2 regions of the Lentilactobacillus terminaliae genome follow, and region 1 is predicted to be linked to the other one. Evidence: a T-box and tRNA genes for the amino acid it is inferred to sense, from the RefSeq annotation. Region 1 holds a T-box; the other holds one or more tRNA genes.
What was found. The T-box of region 1 lies ahead of O0236_RS06240 (valine--tRNA ligase). A T-box ahead of a tRNA ligase gene usually reads a tRNA of that ligase, here a tRNA-Val.

Region 1 (10,603 bases):
AATTCCAATTATCGTCTGCGTTCAGCATATAACGACTCGATTGGAAAATAACAAATCGCAAAGAAAAACAAGTTCAATGCCAAAGTTGGCGCCAACGCATTTACCAAAAAGGTCGTAGCAGATGGATCAACTTGGCCGACAAAAATATTAGCTAAGAAATTCAAACTGATAGCTATGGTAATGTCGATAAAAAACACTAAAAATCCACTAAAGAAATTACGTGGCATTAGCTCGTAAATTGACTGACCAATATAAACCACCAGTGGGAATACAAACACGTATACCCCAAGTAAACCAGTGTAATAAAGGTCAAACACAAAACCAATAATAGCTGCCCACACGATTACGTGAGTAGTTTTTAATGAGTTGGTAAAAAAAGCTGTCATACTCAACCACATTAAAGTTAAATATGGAACCATTGAATTCGGAGTGGCGTATAGCCAATTAGAAAACACCTGACTGATTGAACCATCCAAATAGAACATCAGCACTAAACCAATCACAAAGACAACAGAAACCGGAATTCTTCTTCTCACTATACCAGCCCCCAATTACTTTTTAACTGCAACAGTAACTATTTGAATATCGTGTAAGTCAGCTGCTGGTTTAATGTGGATTTTTTTAGCTAGACCATAATCGTCCTTGCTAACGTTATCAACTTTACCAATGTAAATACCTTGAGGAATCACTCCACCAAGTCCTGATGTTGATACGCTATCACCCTTGGCAATATTAGTCTTAGAAGTGATATTACCCATAGTTAATTCACCAGTATCGTCACTATAACCAGTGATAATTCCGTTTAAGGATTTTCCGCCTGTAGCATTTATTTGAACGGCAAATCGGTTCGAATTTTCAGAAGTATTAGAAATTAACACAACTTTACTGTTAGTTTTATTAACCTCTGAAACAGTTCCAATAAGACCCTTACCAGCGATAACCGGCATATTCTTCTTGATTCCGGCTGCTTGACCCTTGTTAATTATCAATTGGCTAGCCCAAGATGAAGGTGTTCTGGCAATCACTGCGGCGTTGATCTTGTTGTAACTAGTCATCGTTTCACCAACTCTTAATTGACGTTTAAGTTGTTGGTTTTCCTTTTCCAATGCTTGATCTTTAACCTGAGTTTGAACTAATTGATCAACTTTTGATTTCAATTGTTCGTTTTCTTGGTACGTATTTAACAAATTCTTCATCGATACGAACCCATCTTGAATTCCATTCATAGGTGTGGAAACAAAACGATCACCAAAACCAACGATATCATTCCCAAATTGTTGAACGATTGGTGGCGTGCTGCGCTTATTACGCACAGACACAGATAAGGTCATCAATCCGAAACTAACGATCAAGCATATAATAATTATTACCAACTTTCGGTTGGAAAAGAACTTTTGCATAATTGCCTCCATCAGCTAATCGTTCATAAAATAAGCCCTAAGATTAACCTAAGGCTTAAACGACACTATTATTATTTTTTCTTGATTACGTTAATGTTCTTCAATGATTCACCCGTTCCAACAGCTACACAATCCAATGGATCATTAGCGATAGTTACAGGAACTTGAGTTTCATCAGCGATTACTTCAGAAAGGTTCTTCAAAAGTGCACCACCACCAGTAAGAACGATACCATGATCAATAACATCGGCAGCAATTTCTGGAGAAGTTTCTTCCAATGTTTCTTTGACTGTTTCGATAATTTCTTCAACAGACTCTGAAATGGCCGAATTAACATCTGAACCACTAACCTCAACAGTTGTAGGCAATCCGCTAACTAAGTCACGACCACGAATAGCAACTGGAGATAATTCCTTAGCGGCCTCAGCAGAAGCTGAACCAATATCCCACTTCAATTGTTCTGCAGTTCTTTCACCGATCAACAAGTTATACTTTTGACGAACATAACCGATAATCGCATCGTTTAACTTGTCTCCAGCCATTCTTACTGAACGACTTGAAACAATTCCACCTAATGAAATCGTTGCAACATCAGTGGTACCGCCACCGATATCAACAACCATTGATCCAGTTGGATCCATAACTGGCAAACCAGCTCCAATTGCTGCAGCGAAAGGTTCTTCAATGACATAAGCATCTCTAGCACCCGCCACACGAGTAGCATCGATTACTGCTCGCTTTTCGACAGCAGTAATACCAGTTGGAACACAAACCATTACATAAGGTTTTCCAGATGAATGACCTAATGCCTTTTCAATAAAGTATTTCATCATTGCAACAGTTGTATCGTAATCTGCAATAACTCCATCTTTCATTGGTCTTACTGCTTGAATACTACCGGGAGTTCTTCCAATCATTGCTCTAGCTTCTTCACCGACTGCAATGATTTCACCATCTTTTGTACCCTTAGCGACAACTGATGGTTCACGAAGGACAATCCCCTTACCATCAACGTAAACGATCGTGTTAGCAGTACCCAGATCGATTCCGATATTTTTTTCTCCTAATCCGAACACGGTATTCCATCCCTTCAATTCATAAAAAAGTTTTTATTAGTTAATTTGCAATTTAATCTTTAACGAAATAAGTATAGCATATCAAAGTCAAAAATAAATTGTTTCCAAAAAATCAACGTATTATCTTAAAACAAACCTTAAATTTGCTCATGATATTTTAGCAAATAGGCTCTAACTTCTGAAATAAAGTACAACGAACCAGTTACTAACAATAGGTCATCAGAATTCATTTTTTCCTCAGCTTTCATAATCGCTGACTTGAAATCTGGTTGATAAGTAACAGCGACTTTTTTATTAGCTTCTTGTTTTTCAACCAGATTTGCGTCGAATAATTTCCGATTCATTGGTGTTTGGAATGTGGTTAAAGTAATTTCAGCATTCTTAACCTGCGCCATCTCACTAACTATTTCTTGGGCCTGCTTATCAGCTAACACAGCAATTATCATATAAATCTTGCCTTTAGAGTAACTATTATTCAACAATGTTGTGAGCTGCTTTGCTGCAGGGACATTATGAGCACCATCAATAACTATCGTAGGGTTAGTTGATATGCGTTCAAATCTACCTGCCCACTGCGCATTAGCAACTCCTTTAAGCACACTGCTGATTGCCGCTTTCTTCTTCAACAATTTGCAATATACAAAATACAATGAAATCGCAATCGCTGCGTTCTGAGCTTGATAATCACCTAACAGTTGTGACGTCAACTGTATGTCAGCGTCGAATCCAGAATATTCAAATGACTGTTGCCAGTTGTCTACTTTAGGAGTAGAAACATCAAATTCTTTTCCCAAAGTAAATAGTTGACTGTCATGGTTGGCAGCTGTTTTAGCAATGACTTTCAAAGGATCACTTTCCAACTTGCCAATGACCACGGGTACATTAGGTTTAATTATTCCTGCCTTTTGAGCTGCAATCTCGCTCAAGGTATTACCTAAAATTTGCATATGATCGTACCCAATTGATGTAATTGCTGATGCAAGTGGTGTAACCACATTAGTAGAATCATACAGACCACCTAATCCAACTTCTACAAGGACAATATCAGCATGCCCTTCAGCAAAATAAGAAAACATCATTGCGGTGATGATTTCAAACTCGGTTGGGCCACCCTCAGGCAATGTGTCGTCTAATTGATCAACCACAGGTTTAACTAGGTTGGCTAACCTAAGAATTTCATCATCAGCAATTGGTTGGCCATCAACGCTAATGCGTTCATTGAACTTAATCAAAAACGGTGAAGTATAAGTTCCAACGGAATAGCCATCCGCTTGCAGAATGTTTCGCAAATAAGTTAGCGTTGAGCCCTTACCATTAGTTCCTGCAATGTGAATTGCCTGAATTTTTTGATGTGGGTTGCCAAGTAATTCTAAAAACCGATTCATTCTATCAAGTGTTGGAATTTTTTTAAACTTGGTTCGGCCATGAATAAAAGCCAATGCCTCTTCATAAGTTTTCAAATAAATTACCCCTTAAAAAGAGCCGTAACAAAACCAATTTGTTACGGCTCCGTTATTAATAACTTTTAATAACGTACAACACAGTTTATTATAGTTGGCTTTCGATTTGAGATAAACGTTGCTTAGCAGCAGACAACTTGTTTTGGTAATCAGCTTGCTTTTCACGTTCCTTTTCAACAACGTCCTCAGGAGCATTATCGACAAAACGAGCATTGCCTAATTTCTTTTCAACTCGTGTTACCTCGGCCTCAAAGTTTTTAACTTCTTTAGCAACTCGGTCTCGTTCTTCACCAAGGTCAACTAATTCTGCCAAAGGAACATAGATAGTAGCATCAGTGATCACAGATGTCATTGCTAAATCAGGGGCTTGAATTTCATCAGCAATTTGCAATTCTTTATCGTGAGTGAAGCGATCAATGTAAGGTTTGTTTTCTTCGAAAATGGCCTTCAAAGTTGCACTCTTAGTTGAAATCAACAAATCAATTGGTGATGACATAGGTGCATTGGCCTCTGAACGAATATTTCTAACTGCCTTGATCAAATCGATCAATGAATCCATGTCTGATTCAGCTTTAGGATCATTCAAGTTATCATCGACAACTGGATATGCCGCCTTAACGATGGTATCGCCTTCGTGTGGCATTGATTGCCAAATGTTTTCAGTCACGAATGGCATGATTGGGTGAAGTAACTTGAGTATCTTATCAAGCACGTAAGCTAATACGTTTTGAGTGTTTCGCTTAGAATCTCCATCCTCACTAGCCAAAGCTTCCTTACTCATTTCGATATACCAGTCACAGAAATCGTTCCAGATAAAGTCATATAGAGCACGACCAGCTTCACCAAAGTTAAACTTATCAAACTCACGAGTAACGTGACCAATGGTTTCGTTCAATCGACTTAAAATCCACTTGTCAGATAGTTCCCATTCTGACTTATCAGGCAATTCAGGCTTGGTAATGCCATCTAAATTCATAATTACGAATCGACTAGCATTCCAAATTTTATTAATGAAATTCCATGCAGAATCCATCTTGTCATAACTAAATCTTAAATCTTGACCAGGAGTTGTCCCAGTTGATAGGAACCAACGAAGTGCATCGGCACCATACTTGTCGATAACATCCATTGGATCGATTCCGTTACCTAATGACTTAGACATCTTTCGACCTTGTTCATCACGAATCAAACCATGCAAAAGAACATTTTTGAATGGTCGTTTCTTGGTGAATTCAAGACTTTGGAAAATCATTCTTGATACCCAGAAGAAGATGATGTCATATCCAGTAACCAATGTATCAGTCGGGAAGTAACGTTCGAAATCTTCTGTATCATCAGGCCAACCCATAGTTGAAAATGGCCATAAAGCAGATGAGAACCAAGTATCTAAAACATCAGAATCTTGTTCCCAATTTTCGATATCTTTAGGTGCTTCTTCACCAACGTATGTCTCACCTGTTTGTTTGTTGTACCAAGCTGGGATTTGGTGACCCCACCATAGTTGTCGAGAAATAACCCAATCATGAACGTTTTCCATCCATTGAGTGAAGGTATCCTCAAATCTTTCTGGGAAGAAACTTACACGGTCATCAGTATCTTGATTCTTAATAGCTTGTTCAGCCAATGGTTTCATCTTAACGAACCATTGAGTAGACAATCTGGCTTCAACTTGAACCCCAGTTCTCTCTGAGTGACCAACTGAATGGACGATTGGGTCAATGTTGATCATTAATCCTTCATCCTCAAGGTCTTTAACCATAGCTTCTCTAGCTTCAAAACGATCCATACCAGCATACTTGCCGGCATTTTCATTCATTGTGGCATCATCGTTCATGGTGTTGATACGTTCCAAGTCATGACGGTTACCAACTTTAAAATCATTAGGATCATGGGCTGGAGTAATTTTAACCATCCCAGTACCAAATTCTGGATCTACGTATTGATCCGCAATTATCGGTACCTCACGGTTGATCAATGGTACCAAGACCTTTTTACCAACTAAATCCTTATATCGTTCGTCACTTGGATTAACTGCAACAGCAGTATCACCCATCATCGTTTCAGGACGAGTAGTGGCGATTTCAATATAGTCCTTGCCATCAAAAGTTGTTCCATCCGTGAATGGGTACTTTACGTGATAAAAAGCACCTTTGTCATCTTGATGAATAACTTCGATATCTGACAAAGCCGTTCTGGCTTGGGGATCCCAGTTAATAATGTATTCCCCACGGTAAATCAAGCCTTTGTTATAAAGTTGAACGAACACCTTACGCACGGCCTTAGACAAACCATCGTCAAGAGTGAATCGTTCGCGAGAATAATCAAGAGAAAGTCCTAATTTGCCCCATTGCTTTTTAATAGTAGCAGCAAAATCATCTTTCCATTCCCATACTTTTTCAACGAATTTTTCACGTCCCAAATCATACCGGGTAATGCCTTGATCACGAAGCTTAGCTTCAACCTTAGCTTGTGTTGCAATACCCGCATGATCCATTCCCGGAACCCAAAGTGTGTCAAAACCTTGCATCCGCTTTTGGCGAATTATCATATCTTGGAGAGTAGTATCCCAAGCATGCCCTAAATGAAGCTTTCCAGTAACATTAGGAGGAGGCAATACTATTGAATATGGTTTAGCCTTTTTATCTCCACTTGGTTTAAATACATCATCTTCGAGCCACTTATCGTAACGACCTTGTTCAACCTCTGTTGGGTTGTACTTTGTCGACATTTCCTTTGTCATTTCATCGCCTCTTTCTCAAAATAAAAAGCACCTCATCCTAAAAAAATTAGGACGAAGTGCTCGCGGTACCACCTAAATTGGGTTATTAAACCCCACTTAATATCGAATAACGGTCGAACTAACCGATCCACCCTCATTATCGAATGGATTGCTCACAAGCTACCTTCACACTATATTGACTAAACGTCTCCCACCAATGACATTCTCTCTTGAAATCGTCTATAGGTTACTCTCTTGTTCATTGCAGATTATAAATTATATAATAAGCGACATTTGTCTACTCGTCAATCCGATTTGCAACTTTATTCAAAGCTGCAAGTGCTTTAGCATAATCTGGTTCATCATGTAATTCGTCAACGATTTGTCGATAAACAACGGTCCCAACCTTATCAACAATAAAAATTGTTCTAGCTAAAGCACCAAAGTTTGGCAAATAAACTCCCATGGCATAGCCAAGTGAAAGTTGTTCATCAGAAAGCATTCGAATATTTTCGACTCCTTCTGCAGCACACCAATCTTTTTGTTGTTCAACTGTATTATTAGAAACTACTACAAATTGAGCGTCAGTATAATGATCAGCTTCTTGATTAAACTTACGTGTCTCCATAGAACAAACCGCAGTATTAATATCAGGAATTGTTGAAATCAACGTTACTTTTCCTAATAGATCAGCAGTCTTAACTTTATTACCGTTTGCATCTTCCAACTTAAACTTGGGTAATTTATCACCATTCACTGGTGGATTCCCATAAAGTTGTTCTTCTTTGCCGCTAACAGTTATTTGCATATTAAAACACTCCTTAGTAATCAAAGGTTATGTCTACTTTAAAATAGAAACTGCAAAACTACCAGTAAATCCTACAAAAGTTCAGCAAAAACATCTGCATTTACGTTCATATAATCTTCATCAGGCTTAATATCAAAGATTTGCATGCCAGCCATAGAACGTTGCATTAATCCATCAACGTCAATGTACTGTTCAAATTTCCGTGACTTTTCCAAATCTGGACGAGTCTTAGGTGCAGGTGGTGTAAAGATAGTACAACAGTCTTCAAATGGTAATACTGACAAATCAAAGGTATTGATATCCTTAGAAATTTCAATAATATCAGTTTTATCCATGGAAATTAATGGTCTGAGCACTGGCATTGAAGTGACGTCATTGATTGCCATCATACTTTCAAGAGTCTGTGAAGCCACTTGACCCAAAGCTTCACCATTAAAGATTCCGGTACAGTGACGATTCTTGGTGATTTCAGCAGCCAATCTCATCATCATTCGACGTTGAATCGTCATTAAATAACCTTCAGGAACTTTTTCCTTGATGGTTTCTTGAATTTCAGTAAATGGCACAGCAATGAATTGAATACCACCAGAATATTTAGCTAACACTGAGGTCAATTGCTTAGCTTTAGCTAAAGCTTGCTCACTAGTGTATGGAGGACTATAAAAATGAATCATATCAATTTTAACGCCACGCTTCATTGCCATGTATGCAGCAACTGGAGAATCAATACCACCAGAAAGCATCATTGATGCACGACCACCGGTTCCAACTGGCAATCCACCAGCACCTTTGATTTTTTCAGATGATAAGTAAGCGCCGTTCATTCTTACTTCAACTCTGATTTCAATATCTGGATTCTTGACATCGACTTTAATTCCATCGACATTTTCAAGAATGTAATCACCCAACATATTGTTGATTTGATCCGTATGGTATTCAAAGCTTTTATCTTGTCGGCGAGTATTGATTTTAAATGTCTTGCCGGCAGAATATTGTTCTTTAACCATTTGCAAGGCAGTATCTTTGATTGCATCCATCGTTTTAGCGATTTTAATTGATGGATAAAAGTTTTCAATTCCAAAAACTTGCTTAAGGCTTTCGATAACAGGCTTGTCATCTTGACCATTCAAATCAACGTGAAGCCGGTCGCGTTGTGCCTTAACCTCAACTTCACCATAATTAGTCAAAACTGCGCGGACATTTTTGCCAAGTTGTTTGATAAAATCCTTACGATTCTTACCCTTGGTTGATAGTTCGCCATAACGAACCATGATTTCCGTATACTTCATTAATTAACTCCTAACTTAACTTATCAAACTCTGTGTAAAGTTCATCAAACACCTTGATGAATTCATCAGCTTCTGCAACTGTATTTTGATCGCCTAGTGAGATTCTCACTGCACTAGTTGAAATACTTTCAGGAACATTCATCGCTGATAATGTACTTGATGCAAGATGTTTCTTAGAAGAACATGCACTAGTAGTTGAAATATAAATTCCATGTTCTTCAAAGGCGTGGACGATTGTTTCTCCACGAACGCCTTGAATTGCAAAACAGAGGATATGAGGTGCAAATTGATCACTATTTTTAGAAAAAATGATGACCTTATCAAAATTGGCGATATGAGCTGAAACTCTTTGCTTAATTGCCAATTCCGTTTGGTTGGCTGTCTTTTCTTTGTCCAAAAGCAATCTTAATGCTTTAGCCATTGATGCGATGGCTGGGACATTTTCAGTTCCAGAACGTTGATTCTTTTCTTGTCCACCACCATTCATCAATGGTGAAATTCTCCGGCCTCGTCTAGCATAAATAAAACCAGTACCACGAGGAGCATGAAATTTGTGACCAGAAAATGTCACAAAGTCCACCCGATCGTTCATTACCATATCCTGAATTCCCTTACCGATTCCTTGAACAGCATCGATATGAAAATGTATCTTAGGATAGTCTTTTAAAACATCTGCTGCGGCCATTAATGGTTGAATCGTACCAATTTCATTGTTCACAGCCATAATGGACACTAGAATGGTGTCAGGTCTAATAGCAGCCTTCAAATCATTAACGTTAATTCTGCCTTCATCGTCTACGGGTAAATAAGTGACTTCGTATCCCAATTGCTTTAACTGTTCCATAGAGTTATGGATAGCAGGATGTTCTACTGACGTAGTAATTAAATGTTTCCCGTATTCTCTTTTTTCAATAGCAGTTCCTTTAAGGACCCAGTTGTCCCCTTCAGTTCCACCACTCGTAAAGTAGATTTCATCTGCGTGCACTTTTAGCAAATCGGCAATTTGTTTTCGAGATTGTTCAAGTAACTGAAATGCTTGATCACCAAAATTATGCAAACTAGACGGATTACCCCAGACCTTTTTACTTACTTGATCGTAAGTATCCACTACCTCGGGTAACGCCTGGGTTGTTGCACTATTATCAAAATAAATCATTTGAAACCTTCTTCTCTAAATTTATTGGTTCGACTCCAATAAGTTAGCTTAGATGATGATACAACAATTTGACCAAAATAAAAAGCCAATTGTTCATTGGCTTTTTTTCTTAATCGTCTGTGCGATCATAGTATTCATTTGCTAATTTATCAAAGCTTCCGGGCTTTTCACTTTCAAGAGCTTGGCTGATCACTAATAAACTTTCATGATAATTATAGTTACGGTCGAATAACTCTTGAGCCTTACGACTGGCCTCAGCAATAACGTCATTACTAGCTACATAACGATTTGAAAATTGCAAAGCTTGCTCAGCAAGTCGAGCATCATCAACCAGTTGTTTAGTAGCTTCTTCTACTGAATCAACATCCGATTCGATCATAACAACTTGCTTAGAGATATCATCTACATTTACTTTCGGTAAATTCAAAGAATCATCCAATTGCTTAATTTCTTTGATAACATTCGAAAAAATTCCAGTATATTCATCAGGTAATCCTGGTAAATTAAGATTATCAACTCTACGCTTTTTATTACGCATTTCCAAATCGAAGTCCCTTAAGGAATTTCTGGCATCAGATTCTCTTGCTGGAATGGTAATAATTGATTGATACAACTTCTTCTGTGATTCTTCGATTTGTGATAAATCTCTAACCATTTTTTCTTGTTGCTCAGCAATATCTGAATATATCGCACTG
Region 2 (10,603 bases), 300 kb from region 1:
TGAGAATCTGATCCACCGAATGACTAAGGTTTCCTGGGGAAGGCTCGTCCTCCCAGGGTTAGTCGGGACCTAAGCCGAGGCCGAGAGGCGTAGGCGATGGATAACAGGTTGAGATTCCTGTACTAGTTGATTATGTTTGAGCGATGGAGGGACGCAGGAGGCTAAGTTGTGCGCACGATTGGAAATGTGCGTTCAAGCTATGAGTCAGTTGAGGAGTCAAATGCTTCTCAGCGGGTTGACAAGTAGTGATGAGGACCGAAATTTAAGTAGGGAAGCAACTGACGTCACACTGCCGAGAAAAGCTTCTAGTGAGTAATCAACTACCCGTACCGCAAACCGACACAGGTAGTCGAGGAGAGAATCCTAAGGTGAGCGAGTGAACTCTCGTTAAGGAACTCGGCAAAATGACCCCGTAACTTCGGGAGAAGGGGTGCTGACCGCAAGGTCAGCCGCAGTGAAAAGGCCCAGGCGACTGTTTATCAAAAACACAGGTTTCTGCAAAATCGTAAGATGACGTATAGGGGCTGACGCCTGCCCGGTGCTGGAAGGTTAAGTGGATGAGTTAGCTTCGGCGAAGCCCAGAAATGAAGCCCCAGTAAACGGCGGCCGTAACTATAACGGTCCTAAGGTAGCGAAATTCCTTGTCGGGTAAGTTCCGACCCGCACGAAAGGCGTAACGATCTGGGCACTGTCTCAACGAGAGACTCGGTGAAATTAAGATACCTGTGAAGAAGCAGGTTACCCGCGACAGGACGGAAAGACCCCATGGAGCTTTACTGTAGCTTGATATTGGGTGTTGACACAGCTTGTACAGGATAGGTAGGAGCCGATGAAGTCGGAACGCTAGTTTCGACAGAGGCGTTGGTGGGATACTACCCTCGCTGTGTGAACACTCTAACCCGCGCCACTTAGCGTGGCGGGAGACAGTGTCAGGTGGGCAGTTTGACTGGGGCGGTCGCCTCCCAAACAGTAACGGAGGCGCCCAAAGGTTCCCTCAGAATGGTTGGAAATCATTCATAGAGTGTAAAGGCAGAAGGGAGCTTGACTGCGAGACAGACAGGTCGAGCAGGGACGAAAGTCGGGCTTAGTGATCCGGTGGTACCGTATGGAAGGGCCATCGCTCAACGGATAAAAGCTACCCTGGGGATAACAGGCTTATCTCCCCCAAGAGTCCACATCGACGGGGAGGTTTGGCACCTCGATGTCGGCTCATCGCATCCTGGGGCTGTAGTCGGTCCCAAGGGTTGGGCTGTTCGCCCATTAAAGCGGTACGCGAGCTGGGTTCAGAACGTCGTGAGACAGTTCGGTCCCTATCCGTCGCGGGCGTAGGAAATTTGAGAGGAGCTGTCCTTAGTACGAGAGGACCGGGATGGACATACCGCTGGTGTACCAGTTGTGCCGCCAGGCGCATCGCTGGGTAGCTATGTATGGATGAGATAAACGCTGAAAGCATCTAAGTGTGAAACTCGCCTCAAGATGAGATTTCCCATTCCTATATGGAAGTAAGACCCCTCAGAGATGATGAGGTAGATAGGTTGGAAGTGGAAGTGCAGTGATGTACGGAGCGGACCAATACTAATCGGTCGAGGACTTAACCAAAAAATGGTGGTAAGTACCGGTACAGAAAATTAATATTAGCTAGTTTTGAGAGAACAAAGTTCTCTAAGTAACATAGTGTGGTGGCGATAGCCTGAAGGATACACCTGTTCCCATGCCGAACACAGAAGTTAAGCTTCAGCACGCCGAGAGTAGTTGGGGGATCGCCCCCTGCAAGGGTAGGACGTTGCCACGCGATTTATGGAGGATTAGCTCAGCTGGGAGAGCATCTGCCTTACAAGCAGGAGGTCACAGGTTCGATCCCTGTATCCTCCATATTGAGCCGTTAGCTCAGTTGGTAGAGCATCTGACTTTTAATCAGAGGGTCGGCAGTTCGAGACTGCCACGGCTCATTACAATTGAATATATCTTAGCGCATAGCAATATTTAATGTAAAAATTGCCGACTTAGCTCAGCTGGCAGAGCACCTGTCTTGTAAACAGGGGGTCGGAAGTTCGAATCTTCTAGTCGGCATTTTTGCGGAAGTAGTTCAGTGGTAGAACATCACCTTGCCATGGTGGGGGTCGCGGGTTCGAATCCCGTCTTCCGCTTGTTATGCCGGGGTGGCGGAATTGGCAGACGCACAGGACTTAAAATCCTGCGGTCAGTGATGACCGTACCGGTTCGATCCCGGTCCTCGGCATATAATGCACCCATAGCGCAACTGGATAGAGTGTCTGACTACGAATCAGAAGGTTGTAGGTTCGACTCCTACTGGGTGCATAGTTTTTCGGGAAGTAGCTCAGCTTGGTAGAGCACCTGGTTTGGGACCAGGGGGTCGCAGGTTCGAATCCTGTCTTCCCGATTGGTAGGAATTATTTTAATAGTATGACTATCATCGATCGCGGTGTAGCTCAGCTGGCTAGAGCGTCCGGTTCATACCCGGGAGGTCGGGGGTTCGATCCCCTCTGCCGCGATATAGGTCTTGGACCTTTAGCTCAGTTGGTTAGAGCAGACGGCTCATAACCGTCCGGTCGTAGGTTCGAGTCCTACAAGGTCCATTGACTCACTATTGTTAGTGTTTGTATTATGTAGTATAATATTGTTTGTGTTTTATTATGGAGGATTACCCAAGTCTGGCTGAAGGGAACGGTCTTGAAAACCGTCAGGTGGGTCAAACCACGCGAGAGTTCGAATCTCTCATCCTCCTTTTAATTATCGCGGGATGGAGCAGTCTGGTAGCTCGTCGGGCTCATAACCCGAAGGTCGTTGGTTCAAATCCAGCTCCCGCAATTTTGGTCCGTTGGTCTAGTTGGTTTAGGACGCCTGCCTGTCACGCAGGAGATCACGAGTTCGAGTCTCGTACGGACCGGTTATGGCTCGGTAGCTCAGTCGGTAGAGCAATGGATTGAAGCTCCATGTGTCGGCAGTTCGATTCTGTCCCGCGCCACTTTAATTAAATATTTATCATGCGGGTGTAGTTTAGTGGTAAAACCACAGCCTTCCAAGCTGTTGTCGCGAGTTCGATTCTCGTCACCCGCTTTTTTATATTCAATGGGCCTATAGCTCAGCTGGTTAGAGCGCACGCCTGATAAGCGTGAGGTCGATGGTTCGAGTCCATTTAGGCCCATATTGGAGAAGTACTCAAGTGGCTGAAGAGGCGCCCCTGCTAAGGGTGTAGGTCGCGTAAGCGGCGCGAGAGTTCGAATCTCTCCTTCTCCGTTTTGGTTTTTTATTAGATAATATATGACCCGTTGGTCAAGTGGTTAAGACACCGCCCTTTCACGGCGGTAACATGGGTTCGAATCCCGTACGGGTCATTCAATAAACATCATAATATAATTATCGCGGGATGGAGCAGTCTGGTAGCTCGTCGGGCTCATAACCCGAAGGTCGTTGGTTCAAATCCAGCTCCCGCAATTTTGGTCCGTTGGTCTAGTTGGTTTAGGACGCCTGCCTGTCACGCAGGAGATCACGAGTTCGAGTCTCGTACGGACCGGTCGTAAAGGAGAAAGCAGATATCTGCTTTCTCCTTTTTTAATACCCTTGGGTCTTTTCTAGCAGCGTGATAGATTAAAAATCTAGTGTCCAGTAGGGCGTGTAGATTTGAAGCCCACCTCCGGTATACAATTTAATCGTAATAAATTCATAATCGGCAAGCCTGTATTGGTCATTCTTTGGACCGAAACTTCTTGCTTAGATTTAAATTATGGTAATTCCCGAATAAACATTATAAAATACAATTACTTAATTTTATGATGGGAGATTAGCTATGGGACAATATATAGTACATTCAACTTTAAGACCTTTAGGAACGCAGGTAATGAATCAAACGGGTGGACATTCATATTTATCTGATGAGCCTGCAGTTGCCCAAGGAACGGATGCAGGACCAAATCCAGTTCAGTATTTGCTGGGAGCTGTTGGTAGCTGCATGAGTGTGACAGCAAGAAATATTGAGAATGAAGAAGACAATCTAACAATTAAGAAGTTTAAAGTTGACGTTTATGGCGAAACAACACAGTATCCTGATGGAAGCTCCAAGGTAACTGATATGAAGATTAAGTTAACCGCGGAAACAAATCTTTCAGCAGAAGACCATCAGTTTTTCATGAATGAAGTGGTCAGGAAATGTACAGTTCATGCTTCATTAGTAGGTTCTATTCCTATGACAATTGAATTTGCATAAATAAAAAGATCTGAGATGAACACATCTCAGATCTTTTTTAATGGACAAACTTGAAATTTGATTCATGGCTATAAAAACTAGGATCATTATTGTATGTCTCTGGCATCAATAATGGATTAGCTTTCTTCCACATTTCGAATTGTGTTGGTGAGTTCCACGTGGTTAACAGAACTCGCTCATTGATGTTCTTATAACTGTGTAATGAGTATATTGAATGCATTCCTGAAGGGAGTGGATTGCTCATTAACTGGTTAATCCTGGCATCGAAAACTTTTTGCTGATCAATATCTAATTTAGTAGCGATAAAGCTAATGAACCCGTGCCAGTCATCTGTGCCACCATGACTGAGGACATCATACTGAACGAGAGATTTAAAGATAGAATCTTTACCGGAAACGTCTAATAGCATTAATTCATTACGATTATTTAACGCATCATATAATATTAGATCTCGATCAGGATTGTCTTTTTTAATCTTGCTTAAGATTGGCTCACTACCAAATGTCATTGAAATATTTCTAATCATGATCCCGCCTCCTATTTCAACTTAATTATACTTTTTTTGTAAACGGTAACCAAACATTTACAATCCCAAAATATCTTTCTATACTTAGTCAAAGGGAGGAAATTGCCGTGAAATTAACAGTATTAGGATACCTAGGTGGCTACCCAAGTCACGGAGATGGTACAAGTGCGTACTTATTAGAATCAAATGATTATAAGTTATTGATTGATTTTGGTAGTGGGGCATTGCTTAGTTTAGAGAAGGTGGCAGATCCTTTGACTATTGATGCAATGATTTTAACTCATTATCACAATGACCATATTGCTGACGTTGGTGTTATGCAATATTATTGGCAGTTACATAATGATCGACCAAATGCAAAAGTCTTGCCAATTTATGGTCATACAGCAGATAAACAGCATTTTGAAAGTTTGGATTGGCCAGGTTCAACAGAAAAAAGAGCTTATGATCCAGAAAAAGAGTTAAACATAGGACCATACAAGATAACATTCATGAAAACTCATCATCCAGTTGTTGCTTATGCACTAAGAATTGAAGAAAGCCAAACTGGAAAGGTATTAGTATTTACTGCAGATAGCGCATATTTCGGTGGTTTGATATCATTTTGCCAAGATGCTGACTTATTACTTACTGACACTAACTTCTATGCTGATAAGCAAGGGAAAAAATGGCATATGACTACTGAAGAAACTGGGAGACTTGCTAGCCAAGCTAACGTTAAACGTTTGTTATTAAGTCATCTACCTGAGTCAGATGATGTTGAAAGACTAGTAACCGAGACTACAGATGCTTTATCCGACTCAATTCAGGTTGAAACTGCCAGTACTAGGGTGTCAGTCGAAATATGAAGCTTCTGTGAACAAAAGCATATAAAATAGAAATAACTGTGAACTTCTGGATTCTAGTAGTCATCTCTTATATACTTTGATTATAAATTAAAGTTAAGGGGATGTTTAACTATGACAATCGAATTTTTATCAACTCCAAGTTGTACTTCTTGTAGAAAAGCTAAGGCTTGGTTACAAGCGAATGAAGTCGCTTATAAAGAAAGAAATATTTTCGCAAATCCATTGAGTAAAGCAGAATTAAAGAAAATTCTTATGCTTTCTGAAGAAGGTACAGAAGCTTTGATTTCAACTAGATCATTTGCGGTTCAGGAATATCGGCATAGACTCGATTCAATGAACTTAAATGAATTATTAAACTTATTGGCTGCTCATCCAGAAATGATCAGAAGACCAATTATTATGGATGAAAATCGATTACAAATTGGCTTTAACGATGACGAAATTAGAAGATTTTTGCCTAGACATATCCGTAAAAAAGATCTTGCTAGAATGATTGCAAAGGCGCAGTAATTGCGTGATATTACTTGTTTTTCATCAATTTAAGCCGTATCATTTACATGAATGGTATTAGTGTTACAATAAATGAATACTAAATGACCCTTGGTTATGGAATGGGGTGGACAAGCATGGAAATGGAACGGATTAATGAGAACACGATTCGAGTACTTATTGGAACCGAAGATTTAGACAAGCGCGGGATTACTGTGCTTGATTTACTTGGTAATCATAAACAGATTGAAAGCTTCTTCTACAGCATCTTAGAAGAGGTCGATAAAGATCACCAATTTCAAAATAATGATGCCGTTACGTTCCAGGTCTTACCAAATCAGAACGGTTTGGAACTATTTATTAGCAAAGATGTTGATCTTGACAAGGATGATTTAATCCTTGGACCTGATGATGAACATAAAGACAGTGTCTCAAAATTCATTGATGAACAGCGAGAAGCTGCTGAGTTGAAAAAGTCTGACACTAGTGAAGCTGATGAATTTGGCCATCAAAAGAGAACGGTAATTGTTGAATTTAATGATTTTGAAAATTTCATCGAGTTAGCAAAAGCTCTGCGTTTAGAAAATGGAACATCTGACTTGTATCTCTATAAGGGTAACTATTACCTGAGATTACAATTGTTCAGCAATGATCCTGTAGATATCGTAGTTGCTGATGAAATTGCGATTGCTTATGAGTATGGAAATAAAACTCGTGTTACCAATGATGTATTAACTGAATATGGTGATTTGGTAATGGAGAATAGTGCATTAGAATTAAGTCGTTACTATTTTAAATAAATCATCAAAATATTAAAAAGCTACATTGCAGTTAATCTGCAATGTAGCTTTTTCTTTTAAAATAGTTGTGGGAACAATGTTCTAGTTTGATTTTCAAAATTGTCTTCTGTTACAGAAGCTAATTCAATTTCATATTTATGATCTTCGAAACTAACTTGTAGACGGTCACTCGAAATGAATTTATATTTGACGCCTAATTCAATCAGTAATTTCACCAGCATTTGTACTGCTGAAGAGAATTTATCCAAAGCAGGCAAGACTTCTGTTCGATCTGTCCGGGCCTGCTTGAACTTTAATCCCTGCTGACTACCAAATTTTTGCAGACTGCCATTGCTGGTTAATTGTGATAGCCGACCACTAGGTGTTAATTCAGGATGATCAATCATTCGAGCGACACGCTGAAGAACTTCAAATACCTGTTCATTTGCTTCAAGAGTTGTCGCAGTCTTGTTAAGTTTCGTAATTAATTGGCGCATTTCTTCTTCCATACATGATTTTTTATCTGGTGCCTCTAATGCTACTCGATCATTATCATCGAATGAGGTTTTTAATGCCTCACGCATATTTTCGGGTTCTTCTGAGTCAACGAAGAGGGATAAAAAGTATGTCTTTAAAAAAGTTAATGTCTCAGCACTAATCCCGTTTTCCTCGAACGGATTATTATCAAAAACACGAAATTCTAGATAATCGATTCCTTGGCTAGGGTAGTCTAGATATGATTCTTGACCACGAAGCCTAACAGGACCATAAAATTCAGATGGTGAATAAAGATGCTTTTTCGCAATTCCATTAGAAATCATTTTGACATAGTGCTTCAAACTTGAGTAGACAGTCACACTAACCTCGTCTTGTGGTCGATTGACATAACCAAAATGACTATTGCGAATACTTCTGACAGGTTGTTGTAACTCGGTTGGGGTCTTCTCGAAGAATCCTTTTTCAGCTACCGGACTGGCGCCTAGAAAGTATGTTAAAAAGAAGCGATGCAAAACAAACTGTTGTGCAAGTCCAAAGTAAACATCATTTTTAAACTGAATAAATGATTTATACTCCGACTCATATTGCGAATACAATTTTTTTAATAAGGTATTAGGCAAACTGAAATTAATGTGGATTCCAGTCACAATTTTAGGTTGAACACCATATTTTTCAGTTAGGTAATCGTGATATTCAGCATATGCTGGTCTGTCAAAATTATTTTTTACGAACTCGATTTCCTTACTAGTTAAAACTGGTGGCATACTGAGTGGCCAGATCAATTCGTCATCGCGAAGATGATCATGAAGAACAGTTTGTAAGGTGTCGAGCTGATTGATAGTATCTTGAATGTTTGTATGTGGATCAGTAATTATTTCTGATTGACTTTCGGCGAAATCTGATTGTAAGTAAGGGTGAAATTCACGGGAACCTAATTCGCTCGGATATGGATGGTTACTTAAACGACCATTTTTCATTGCCCGATGTTCCTCAATTTCAACGCCAATTGAACTCTTTTTAAGTTCGTCGACAAGTCCTAACTTTTGAATATTTTCTAGGATATTTTGCAACATATTTCCATCCTCCAGTCCATTAGTTAAATCAATTATAAACAAAAATCACAATAAAAGCGTATTTACTGATTGGAAGGTGATTGTATGTTGATGGCTTTGAGAAATGAACAACTGGTTTTGGCCAGAGATGCTAATAAGAAGCATCATTATTTTTGTCCCAAATGTGGTAGTTCTGTTAAGTTAAAAATTGGGATGAATCGACAGCCATATTTTGCTCATTTACAAAAGTTAGGTTCAATTGAGGCTGAGAGCGCCCAACATAAGGATGGCAAACAGCAGTTATTAGAAGATATGTTGAAACAAAGATTAAACGCTCAGACAGAGGTAGTGATGAGCAATCATGAACAACGTGCGGATGTGTACGTCCCCGATGCTAAAATAGTTTTGGAATATCAATGTAGTTCAATATCTGTGAGCAATGTTGCCAAACGAACCAGTGAATACAAAGATTCAGAAATAGATGTGTGGTGGATCTTAGGTGACAATTACTTGAAGAGGAGACTAACCATTGCGACTATCCAAAAATTTGCTAGGTTTAAGGTCGAATGTGGATTTTACTTAATCTTTTATTCGGTGATCCAAAGAAAGTATGTAATTTGGAGCCATATTCAAGAAGCTAATGGCCAATATACATATCAATCTATCGGCTTCTATAGTTTGCATGAATGTTGGTTAAGTCGGAATCAAATTACTTATAAAGTACCAACTAGACATCAGAGAAAGTTGGAAATTTTAAAAGAGAGCAAACGAATTCAAATCGGCATTCTGAAGAAGAATAGTTCGTGTGCTGAATTGGCAGAACTGTGTTATCAGCGTGGAAAGCTACTAGCAGGCGCGCCGAATGTTTGTCATTCACTTAACGGTAGATTTTATCCACTCTTTCTGAAAGGTGGATTTGATTTTAGGCTGCGAATGTTATTTACAATTACTGACTATCGTGGCGAGTTTCTAAATAATGAAGAATTGTGGCAGTTGTACCAAGAAATACTTAGACAATACCAAATAAATTTTGTTCAAGTCCGTGGAGTTTCCCAATTTTACCTGATTGAATTTAGAAGATTCATTCGTGATCTTAGAGAAGCAAGTGTCATCAAATACAGTAATAATGGGATTAAATTGATTGCTTCACCTGATTGGTATTCAGATTATGAGCACAAAAGGCTTGCCATTGAGCAAATTGAATGATTTATGGTAATCTTTATTCATAACGACAATTTAGGAGGAGTACTATGGCAGAAGTAACAGAGTTACCACTGAGAAAAGATGTCGATCCAGAATTAACATGGGATTTAACTACGATCTATCATGATGATTCTGAATTCCAAACGGATTTTGAAAACGTTAAAAAACAAATTGATAGTTATTCTAAATTAACTGGCACATTAGCAAATGATGCTCAAAGCCTTTTGAAAGCAACAACAGCAATTTTGGCTGGTGCTAGATTGTTAGACAAAGTTTATGTATATGCTCAATTAAAAAATGATCAGGATACAAGCGTAGACAAGTATCAGTCGATGCTTGCCCAGGTATCTGACTTAGCATCACAATTTTCTGCGGCCACTGCTTGGTTTGACCCTGAATTACTTCGTTTAGACAGTCAAAAGATGGATCAATACTACGAAGCTGAACCAAAGCTAAAAGATTATCGTCGCTTTTTCAACCAGACATTTAGCCTTAGAGACCATATTCTAAGTGATGATGTTGAACATGCACTTGCATTGTCTAGTGATGTGTTTGATTCAGGAGAAAAGACATTTGGGATTTTAAATAATACCGACCTTTCATTTCCAACTGTAACTGATGAGGAAGGAAACAAGGTCAAACTGTCTGATGGTGTATATGGTGTTTTGCTAGAATCGGCTGATCCTTCAGTTCGCCGACAGGCATTTAAAAAATTATATGAAGTTTATAGCCAATTTCAACATACATTAAGTGCAACTTTAACTACTAATGTTAAACAACATAATTTAAAGGCCAACTTGAAACATTACGATAATGCCCTTCAGGCAGCGTTAACTGTGAATGAAATTCCAACTAATGTTTACCAGAACTTGATTGATGTGGTAAATGAGCATTTGCCATTACTCCATCGATACGTTCAGTTGCGTAAGCAGATTTTAGGTGTAGATGAGTTGCATATGTATGATATGTATACATCCTTGGTT

Region 2: it has a tRNA-Val gene. The T-box ahead of O0236_RS06240 (valine--tRNA ligase) is inferred to sense a tRNA for this amino acid. The anticodon was not compared.

What each region holds. Positions count from the first base shown of each region.
Region 1 covers NZ_CP168151.1:1,237,427-1,248,029, forward strand. The annotation lists gene mreD (rod shape-determining protein MreD) at 9-536, opposite strand; gene mreC (rod shape-determining protein MreC) at 552-1,400, opposite strand; gene O0236_RS06230 (rod shape-determining protein) at 1,472-2,476, opposite strand; gene O0236_RS06235 (bifunctional folylpolyglutamate synthase/dihydrofolate synthase) at 2,614-3,936, opposite strand; gene O0236_RS06240 (valine--tRNA ligase) at 4,025-6,676, opposite strand; T-box leader at 6,721-6,927, opposite strand; gene tpx (thiol peroxidase) at 6,954-7,463, opposite strand; gene thiI (tRNA uracil 4-sulfurtransferase ThiI) at 7,535-8,752, opposite strand; gene O0236_RS06255 (cysteine desulfurase family protein) at 8,763-9,908, opposite strand; gene O0236_RS06260 (septation ring formation regulator EzrA) at 10,018-10,603, opposite strand, start outside.
Region 2 covers NZ_CP168151.1:1,533,804-1,544,406, reverse strand. The annotation lists rRNA gene O0236_RS08225 (23S ribosomal RNA) at 1-1,599, shown strand, start outside; rRNA gene rrf (5S ribosomal RNA) at 1,676-1,792, shown strand; tRNA gene O0236_RS08215 (tRNA-Val) at 1,800-1,872, shown strand; tRNA gene O0236_RS08210 (tRNA-Lys) at 1,877-1,949, shown strand; tRNA gene O0236_RS08205 (tRNA-Thr) at 1,998-2,070, shown strand; tRNA gene O0236_RS08200 (tRNA-Gly) at 2,076-2,147, shown strand; tRNA gene O0236_RS08195 (tRNA-Leu) at 2,154-2,239, shown strand; tRNA gene O0236_RS08190 (tRNA-Arg) at 2,246-2,319, shown strand; tRNA gene O0236_RS08185 (tRNA-Pro) at 2,328-2,401, shown strand; tRNA gene O0236_RS08180 (tRNA-Met) at 2,440-2,513, shown strand; tRNA gene O0236_RS08175 (tRNA-Ile) at 2,524-2,597, shown strand; tRNA gene O0236_RS08170 (tRNA-Ser) at 2,657-2,746, shown strand; tRNA gene O0236_RS08165 (tRNA-Met) at 2,756-2,829, shown strand; tRNA gene O0236_RS08160 (tRNA-Asp) at 2,834-2,908, shown strand; tRNA gene O0236_RS08155 (tRNA-Phe) at 2,914-2,986, shown strand; tRNA gene O0236_RS08150 (tRNA-Gly) at 3,008-3,078, shown strand; tRNA gene O0236_RS08145 (tRNA-Ile) at 3,093-3,166, shown strand; tRNA gene O0236_RS08140 (tRNA-Ser) at 3,171-3,258, shown strand; tRNA gene O0236_RS08135 (tRNA-Glu) at 3,285-3,356, shown strand; tRNA gene O0236_RS08130 (tRNA-Met) at 3,383-3,456, shown strand; tRNA gene O0236_RS08125 (tRNA-Asp) at 3,461-3,535, shown strand; gene O0236_RS08120 (OsmC family protein) at 3,809-4,225, shown strand; gene O0236_RS08115 (monooxygenase) at 4,263-4,751, opposite strand; gene O0236_RS08110 (MBL fold metallo-hydrolase) at 4,859-5,599, shown strand; gene spx (transcriptional regulator Spx) at 5,711-6,109, shown strand; gene O0236_RS08100 (adaptor protein MecA) at 6,226-6,888, shown strand; gene O0236_RS08095 (gamma-glutamylcysteine synthetase) at 6,945-8,438, opposite strand; gene O0236_RS08090 (competence protein CoiA) at 8,523-9,623, shown strand; gene pepF (oligoendopeptidase F) at 9,668-10,603, shown strand, end outside.